2 regions of the Bradyrhizobium sp. NDS-1 genome follow, and region 2 is predicted to be linked to the other one. Evidence: riboswitches for the same ligand, from Rfam matches in the RefSeq annotation. Region 2 holds a riboswitch; the other holds the start of a gene.

Region 1 (4,410 bases), 1.3 Mb from region 2:
CCGCCCTTCATCGAGGACGACGAGCAGGCGTTGCTCGCGGGCCTCGCCGCCATCGAGATGACCGAGCAGGTGCCGGCGCTCCAGAAGCAGCTGCCCGACCTGCTCGGCATCCGCGCCATGCCGGCGCCGTGCGATTTGCGGGTCGGCATCGCCACCGGCGAGGTCCTGACCGGCAGCATCGGTTCCGAATTGATGATGAGCTTTACGGTGATGGGGGATGCCGTGAACCTCGCTTCCCGGCTGGAGGCCGTCAACAAGGTTTACGGCACCCGCATCCTGATCGCGCAGGCCACCGCTGATGCGGTCGGATCGCGGCTCGAACTGCGCGAGATCGATCGTCTCGCGGTCGCCGGCCAGAGCGCGCCGCAGGCGATCTTCGAAGTGATGGCGAGGGCGGGCGCGCTCACCGGCGCACAGGACAGCCTGCGCATGCACTATGCCGAAGCGCTCGCCGCCTATCGCGCCCGGCGCTTCGAGGAGGCGCGCGCTGCTTTCAACGCGGCGCTCGAAGCCGTCCCCGGCGACGGACCGTCGCGCGCGATGCTCGGCCGCATCGCGCAGTTCGAGGCGAGCCCGCCGGACGCCGGCTGGGACGGCGCCTGGCGGCTGGACAGCAAATAGCTGCCGCCCCGGAAAAATTGTTTCTACTCGATAACGATGTTCGCCGTGACCTATTTCCCGGGCTTAGGTTGGATGTCCTTGAGGCGTTTGACGGGGACACGCCGATGACGGAACTTCAGGACAGGCTGGAACGGTTCGAGACGCTGACCGCCGAATGCGAGCTGATTGCCAAGCTCGCGACCGACAGCACCAAGCGCGAGTTCTATCTGAAGCTTTCGGAGCAGTACCGTCAGTTGGCGACGGACATGCGGCAGGCGATCGCGACCAAGGCCGCGGCCTGAGGCCGGCTGCAATCCGTTCTTAAGGTTTGGCGCGCATCCTTGACGCAGCGAGCGATCGCTCGTGCTGGGAAGGCCGGGGTTCGCTGCAGTGCAGCGTGCCTCGCGAGTGTCATTTGCCATGCTCGACAGGGCAATCACATGCGCCTCGTTGCCGTGATCATATTTGCGCTCATGATGGCGTCCTGCAATCAGGATCAGGACATCACCGGCTCGACATCGGCCTGCCCGATGCGGAACTACAGCTCGTACAATCCCCGCGACATGAACCAGTGTGTCAATGCCTGCAGATCCTGCGATCGCGGCACCACGGTCACGTGCACGACCTCCTGCACCCTCAAGGGCGCGCGCTGAGAGCAACCGGCGGTGCTTGGGCACCGGAACGATTCACCTGGGTTAATCATTGAAGAAGCGGAAGGACGCGGAGTCCGATGAAATGGGTATGCTCGATCCCGGTCGATTTCTGGTGTCCTGCTCGCACTGCGATGCCTGGCCGATGGCGGTCAACGTGAAGCGATCGAGCTGGTGGGCGTCCCCGCATGAGGTCCGCTTTGTCTGCACGCGCTGCCGACGCGAGGAAACCGCGATCGTCTCGGCCTCCGGCGAATTGACTCCGATCAAGCGCGTCGATGTTCCGCCACGCGACGTCGCTGCCGCCTGGGCACAGGCCCAGCGTTTGCGAGGGCGGACCTGAGCGCGGTGACAACGGCCACCGGTCGATTGACTCCCCGGCGGAACGACACGTAAGTTGATCGGTGACGGTTCTCCTCAGGGAGATCAAAAGGGAATGTGGTGCGGGATTGTCCCAACGGGAATTGTCTCAACGCCACGGCTGCCCCCGCAACTGTAAGCGGTGAATCTTTCGTCCTATGCCACTGGGAACTCGGTCCTGGGAAGGCGACGTAAGGTAACGACCCGCGAGCCAGGAGACCTGCCGTCAGCCGTGGTCACACGCGAAGATGTCGGTCGGGGAGTGCAGACATCGGCTTCACCGGAGCAATCCATCGCTCCACCGTGAAACCTCGTTCGCTGTGACGTGCCACTGACGTCATACCGAGGTTTACAATTGTGTCCCGTCTTGTCTCTGCCGCCGGGCGCCTCAGCGCTGGCCTGTTCGCGTCCGTTGCCTTCCATTCGCTCGATCTCTCTCCGGCCTTCGCCCAGCAGGTCCTTGCCGAGCAGCTGCCACCGATTGAAGTGACCAAGCCCGACGACCAGAACCGCACGCGGGCCAGGGCGACCGGTGACGGCGCGACGAGGCCCCGCGCGACGGCCGATGTCGCGCCGTCGGGCAATGGCGCCGGCTCGGCCGTCGAGGCTGTCGCCGGCAACGGCGGTATCGTCGGTGCTGCCACGACCGTCGTCACGGCCGCGGATATCGCGCACGCGCCGTCGCAGACGCTGGCCGAGATCATCGCGACGCAGACGCCGGGGGCCCAGATCACGACGTTCTATGGCGGCCCGATCGGTGCCAAGACCGGCGTGGACCTGCGCGGCTTCGGCGCGTTTGCAACCGCCAACACGCTGGTGCTGGTCAACGGACGGCGGCTGAACGACGTCGACATGGCACAGGTGGACCTTTCCACCATCCCGCTCAATTCCATCGAGCGTATCGAGATCACGCGCGGCAATTCCGGAGCGGTGCTCTATGGCGACAACGCGGTCGGCGGCGTGATCAACATCGTCACCAAAAGCGGCGTCGGCGGACCGCCCGTGACCGCGCGCATCGAGGCCGGCTTCGGCTCGTTCAACACGGGGCTCGGCAACGTCTCGACCTCGCTCAATTCCGGTCCGTGGTCGACCTCGTTCTATGGCAATGCCGTCAGGACCGATGGCTACCGCGACAATAATCGCTATTCCCAGCAGAACGGCGTCGGCAATCTCAATTACGCGACACCGGGCCTGACCGCTTTTCTCACCGTCACGGGCGATCATCAGGAGTTGCGGCTGCCGGGCGGGCGCACCGTCGACCCATCGATCGGCCTCGACGAGGTCGCGACCGACCGGCGAGGGACCAGCACGCCGTTCAACTATGCCAACCAGCAGGGCTTCAGCGCGACCGCGGGCTTCACCAAGACCCTCGTCAACGGAGTCGATCTCATCGTCGACGGCGGCGTGCGCGACAAGAAACAGCAGAGTGCGTTCTTCTCCAGCCCGGTGCCGGTTCCGGGCTTCTTCACGTCGACCTATGCCGATTCCCATCTGACCACGTGGTCGATCACACCGCGGCTCAGCGTGAAGAGCCTGCTGCTCGGAATGCCATCGCAGCTCCTCACCGGCATCGACTATTACGATGCGAGCTTTCAGCAGAACCGCGGCGCCGGGCAGGGGCTCTCCCCCTGGCATAATTACGACCTCAGGCAGCAGACGGTTGCGGGCTATTTTCAGCACACATTGGGCGTGTCGCCTGCGACCGACATTTCCTATGGCGCGCGGGTGCAGACGATCAATCTTGCGGCGCGCGACAATTTCGACCCGGCGGCGCCGTTCAACGCCGACATCGGCGCCCTCCCGCTCCAGAGCGATGAAACCCAATATGCGCTGCATCTCGGGGCCGAGCATCGCCTCAATGAGGTGGTCTCGCTGTTCGGCCGCGCCGCGCGCGCGTTCCGCACGCCCGACGTGGACGAGCGCCTGTCCTCAGGGCCGTCCTTCGATCCCCTGACCTTCGCTGCGATCCCGCAAACGTTTCAACTCAAGACCCAGACCTCGCAGGACATCGAGGGCGGCCTGCGCATCAAGGGCGGCGGACTGCAGCTGCAGAGCAGCCTCTATCTGATGGACCTCACCAACGAGGTCCATTTCAACCCGGTGCTGTTCTACAACACCAACCTCGATCCGACCCGCCGCTACGGCTCGGAGACCAGCCTGTCCTATCGCGTCAACGACGCTCTGCTGCTGCGCTCCGGCATGGCCTATACCCGCGCCGTCTTCCGCGAAGGCATCTGGACCGGCAATGACGTGCCGCTGGTGTCGCGCTACACCGCGAGTGCGGGCGTCACCTGGAACATCTGGCAGAACTATTTGGTGCTCGACGCCACCGCGCGGTTCTGGAGCGAGCGGCGCATGGACAACGATCAGGCGGGCACACAGAAGCCGATTCCCGCCAACGGCACGATCGACCTCAAGCTCAGCGGCCAGGTTGACCGCTACTTCTGGTCGCTCAGCGTCAACAATGTGCTGAATGCGCTCTACTACGATTACGCCATCGCAAGCACCTTCACGGACGGCCGCTTCAGCGCTTATCCGCTGCCCGGCCGCACCTATCTGCTCAAGGCCGGCGCAACTTTCTGATCAGCACGCCAGTCAATGGACCAGAGCGTGATGGGACGATCGCGCCTGTGTCGGCCTCTGTCAACCCAGCGTCGCAAAAATATTCCACTTTACCGAAATTCGGTTTCGGCGTATGTGTCGTGCATCCCGGCTCACTCAAGAGGGGCGATCATGAGGTCGTCATTTTCGCGAGCCGGGTCTGCGGTGGACGCGGCAGCGTCGGCGCGAGAGGTGCGGG
Region 2 (4,410 bases):
CGTCGCCGCGCGCGGTGTCTCCGGCACCGGTGCCACCGCGGATATCGCGGAGATGCTGGGCTGGCCGGTGGTGCTGGTGATCGATCCCTCGGGTCAGGCGCAGACCGCGGCGGCGATCGCCGCGGGCCTTCGCGATTATCGACCCGGCGTGAGACTCGCGGGCGTCGTGCTCAATCGTGTCGCCAGCCCGCGTCACGAAGATCTCGTACGGCGCGCGCTCAACGATGTGGGCATCGCCGTCTTCGGCGCACTGCCGCGTCATGCCGAGATCAGCCTGCCGAAGCGGCATCTCGGCCTCGTCCAGGCCGAAGAGCAGGCGGAGATCGGCAAGCTAATCGACGAGGCCGCGCGCTTCGTTGCCGAGCATGTCGATCTCGACGCGGTGCTGCGGTCGGCAGGTTCCTGGTCGCCGCCGCCTGCCGCGAACGGCCTGAATGTGACGCCGCCCGGCCAGCGCATTGCGCTCGCGCGCGATGCCGCGTTCTCCTTCGTCTATCCGCATATGCTGGAAGCCTGGCGCGCGGCGGGCGCCGAGATATTGCCGTTCTCGCCGCTGGCCGATGAAGCGCCTGACGCGAGCGCCGACGTCTGCTGGCTGCCCGGCGGCTATCCGGAGCTTCATGCCGGCAGGATTGCCGCCAACGCGAGCTTTCACGGTTCCTTGCGCGCCTTCGCCGAAACGCGGCCGGTGCATGGCGAATGCGGGGGCTATATGGTGCTGGGAACCGCATTGACCGATGCGGACGGTATCCGCCATGAGATGACAGGCCTGCTTGGCCTCGAGACGAGCTTTGCGAAACGCCGCATGCATCTGGGCTACCGCCTCGCCGAACTCGCCACACCGATGCCGGGCCATCGGGCCGGCGCGCGTCTGCGCGGCCACGAGTTTCACTACTCGACCATCATCGCCCAGCCCGACACGGCGCTGGCCGTCGTGCACGATGCAACGGGCGCTGTCATTGCCGAAACGGGCTCGCGGCGAGGGCAGGCCACCGGCACGTTCTTCCATCTGATCGCGGAGGACCGGTGAGCGGTTTTGTCTCCTTCATCTCCGCCGGCCCCGGCGATCCCGAACTGCTCACGCTCAAGGGCGCTGCGCGGCTGCGCGAGGCCGACGTCGTGCTCTACGACGATCTTGCCTCGGGCGCGATCCTCGATCTCGCCCGGCCCGGCGCCAATCTCGTCGCGGTCGGGAAGCGGGCCGGGCGACCCTCGACCAGGCAGCATCATGTCAACCGTCTCCTGGTCGACTATGCCGCAACAGGCGTGCGCGTGGCACGGCTCAAGTCGGGCGATGCCGGCATTTTCGGCCGGCTCGAAGAAGAGTTGGAGACGCTGCGCGAGGCGGGCATCGGCTATGAGATCATCCCCGGCGTCACCTCGGCCTGTGTGGCCGCCGCGCAAGCCGGCATTCCCCTGACCCGTCGCCACACCTCGCGGCGCGTACAGTTCGTAACCGGAGCCGACGTCACCGGCGAGCTGCCGCCCAATCTGAACTGGGCCGCGCTGGCCGACCCCGAAGCGACGACGGTTGTCTATATGGGCCGGCGCACCTTTCCGGCGCTTGCCGCAAAATTGATCGCGCACGGTCTCGCCGCGGATACGCCGGCGCTGTTTGCCGAATCCCTCGGCCGCTCCGACGAGCGGCTGGTCCGCACCACCATTGCCGAGCTTGCCGAGCAGCTTGCCCGCGGCGGCGCCGCCTCGACGGCCGCGGTAATCCTGTTCGGCGCGCTGGCGGGGGATCAACCGTCGTGACGGAAGCGGCCACCCTTCGCCCCTTGACGCAGGCTCGCCGAAAGGGGCACACAGGAGAGGCATGGTGCTCAACGCGGCGCAAAGCGCCGGAGCATAATCGGGAATGGGGGTGGGCGGACCAAGTTGCGGCGCCCAAAACCCCAGCCGCCCCCGCGACTGTAAGCGGTGAGGGACTTCGATCAGCCACTGGGCCGCAAGGCTCGGGAAGGCCGAAGAACCCCAGTGAACCGCGAGCCAGGAGACCGGCCCTGCACGTTTTGAGGCCAAGGCCGTCGGGTGTGACGGCAGGAAGGAATTGAGCCATGCATATCGAACCCGGACTGGTATCCGACGCCAAGCTCATGTTGAGTTACGCAACCGGCATCGCCGCAGGTGGCGTTGCCTTGAAGCTCGCGGCCGAGACCGTGCGCGAGCAGGGCGTCGTCTCGTTCGCCGTGCGGACGCTGGCCACGACGGCGCTCGTCTTCATCTTCTTCGAGATCCTGCCGCACTTCCCGGTCGGCGTCTCCGAAGTCCACTTCATTCTCGGCTCGACCTTGTTCTTGCTGTTCGGCCCTGCGCCTGCCGCCTTTGGCCTCGCCTTCGGCCTGCTGTTCCAGGGCATCTTCTTTGAGCCACCCGACCTGCCGCAATACGGCATGAACGTCACCACACTGCTGGTGCCGCTGTTCGCGATCCAGGCGATCGCCACGCGGATCATTCCGCGCAACACCGCCTATGTCGATCTCAAGTACCGGCAGGCGCTGGCGCTCTCGACGACCTACCAGGCCGGCGTGATCGCCTGGGTGGCGTTCTGGGCTCTCTATGGCTCCGGTTTTGCGATGAGCAACCTCGCGAGCATTGCGACGTTCGCGGCGTCCTACGCGCTCGTCATCGTGATCGAGCCGCTCGCCGATCTCGCCGTGCTGGCGCTGGCGAAGTCGCTGCGTGGGGTCACCGCGCCCGGCCTCGTTACCCCGCGCCTGCACAACGCGGCCTGAGAGATCAGCGAGGGGCGGTACGCCGCCCCTCGCGCTCGCGATGCTCACGCTCTCCCTGATAGGCATCGGCTGCGGCGATCCCGACCAGCTCACGCGCGCCGCGATCCGCGCCATCAACGCGGCCGATCTCGTCCTGATCCCGCGCAAGGGAACGGCGAAGTCCGATCTTGCCGATCTCCGTCGGACGATCTGCGCGGGCGTGCTCACAAGCGACAAGACTGAAATCGCCGAGTTCGATCTTCCCGTGCGCGACGCCGGTGAAACGGATTACCGCAAGGGCGTGGACGATTGGCACGATGCGGTGGCCGCGACCTGGTCGCGGACGATCGCAAGACACCTTGCAGGCGAGGGCAAGGTTGCGCTGCTGATCTGGGGCGATCCCTCGCTCTACGATTCCTCGCTGCGCATTGCGCGTCGGCTCAATCCGGCGCCTGACATCGAGGTCGTGCCCGGCATCACCTCGATCCAGGCGCTCTGCGCGGCACATGCGTTGCCGCTCAATGATATCGGCGAGCCTTTTCTGGTCACGACGGGACGGCGCCTGCGCGAAGGCGGCTGGCCGCGGGGTGTCGACACGGTGGTGGTGATGCTCGACGGCGACACGGCGTTTCAGTCGCTGGATCCGGCAGGCCTCCACATCTATTGGGGCGCCTATCTCGGCATGCCCGACCAGATCATCCTATCCGGCGCGCTGCCCGAGATCGGCCCGCGCATCGTCGCGGCGCGGCAGGACGCGCGCGCGCGGCACGGCTGGATCATGGACAGCTACATCCTCAAGCGCGCGGGTTAAGCGAGGCAGCATGCTCCCCGAATGGGTCTATCGACAGTGCCCCGACATCTCCGCGCTCCATCGCGAGGCGGCGATCGCGCGTCAGGCGCAACTCACAAAACCCACCGGTGCGCTCGGCCGGCTCGAGCAGCTTGCGATCGAGCTTGCCGGTCTGCAGGCCACGGAGCAGCCGCGCGCGGCGCGCGTGCCGATCATCGTCTTCGCCGGCGATCACGGCATCGTCGCGCAAGGCGTCTCGGCCTATCCGCAAGAAGTGACCATCGCGATGATGGCGAACTTTGCCGCCGGCGGCGCCGCGATCTCGGTGCTGGCGCAGGAGCTTGCTTCGAGCCTGGAGGTGGTCGACTGCGGGACGCTGGCGCCAGGCGAGATGGGCGGCATCATCACCGACAAGCCGCGCGGCGGCACCCGCGATTTCAGCGTCGAGGCCGCGCTCCAGCCTGAGGAGCTGGCGTTTGCTTTTGAAGCCGGCCGGCGCGCGGTTGCGCGTGCGGCGACCAATCAGCCCGATCTGCTGATCTTCGGCGAGATGGGGATCGGCAACACCACGGCGTCGGCGGCGATTGCGGCGGGCCTGCTCGGCGTGAGTGCCGGGGAGATTGCAGGCAGCGGCACCGGTGTCGATGCGGCCGGCCGCGCGCACAAGGCACGCGTGATCGATGCCGCGATCGCGCTGCATGGCGTTGCGGAGGAGTCGACCGACAAAGTCCTGTGCGCCGTCGGCGGCCTCGAGATCGCGGCGATCTCAGGGGCGATCATCGCGGCCGCGCAAGCCCGCATCCCGGTCTTGATCGACGGTTTCATCGTGTCGGTGGCAGCGCTCGCAGCAGTGCGGCTGAATCCGTCGTGCCAGCCGTTCCTGCTTGCCTCGCATCAATCGGC

The links. Region 2 has a riboswitch for cobalamin ahead of RX330_RS24950 (energy-coupling factor ABC transporter permease). Riboswitches for the same ligand answer to the same signal wherever they lie in the genome.
Region 1: linked by a shared signal. The riboswitch ahead of RX330_RS18750 (TonB-dependent receptor) and the one ahead of RX330_RS24950 (energy-coupling factor ABC transporter permease) in region 2 are both predicted to bind cobalamin.

The regions. Positions count from the first base shown of each region.
Region 1 covers NZ_CP136628.1:3,974,066-3,978,475, forward strand. Annotated here, with positions in the region: gene RX330_RS18730 (adenylate/guanylate cyclase domain-containing protein) at 1-621, shown strand, start outside; gene RX330_RS18735 (hypothetical protein) at 726-902, shown strand; gene RX330_RS18740 (hypothetical protein) at 1,041-1,253, shown strand; gene RX330_RS18745 (hypothetical protein) at 1,336-1,593, shown strand; cobalamin riboswitch at 1,642-1,853, shown strand; gene RX330_RS18750 (TonB-dependent receptor) at 1,968-4,193, shown strand.
Region 2 covers NZ_CP136628.1:5,316,833-5,321,242, reverse strand. Annotated here, with positions in the region: gene RX330_RS24960 (cobyrinate a,c-diamide synthase) at 1-1,030, shown strand, start outside; gene cobA (uroporphyrinogen-III C-methyltransferase) at 1,027-1,758, shown strand; cobalamin riboswitch at 1,804-2,024, shown strand; gene RX330_RS24950 (energy-coupling factor ABC transporter permease) at 2,061-2,738, shown strand; gene cobF (precorrin-6A synthase (deacetylating)) at 2,779-3,528, shown strand; gene cobT (nicotinate-nucleotide--dimethylbenzimidazole phosphoribosyltransferase) at 3,539-4,410, shown strand, end outside.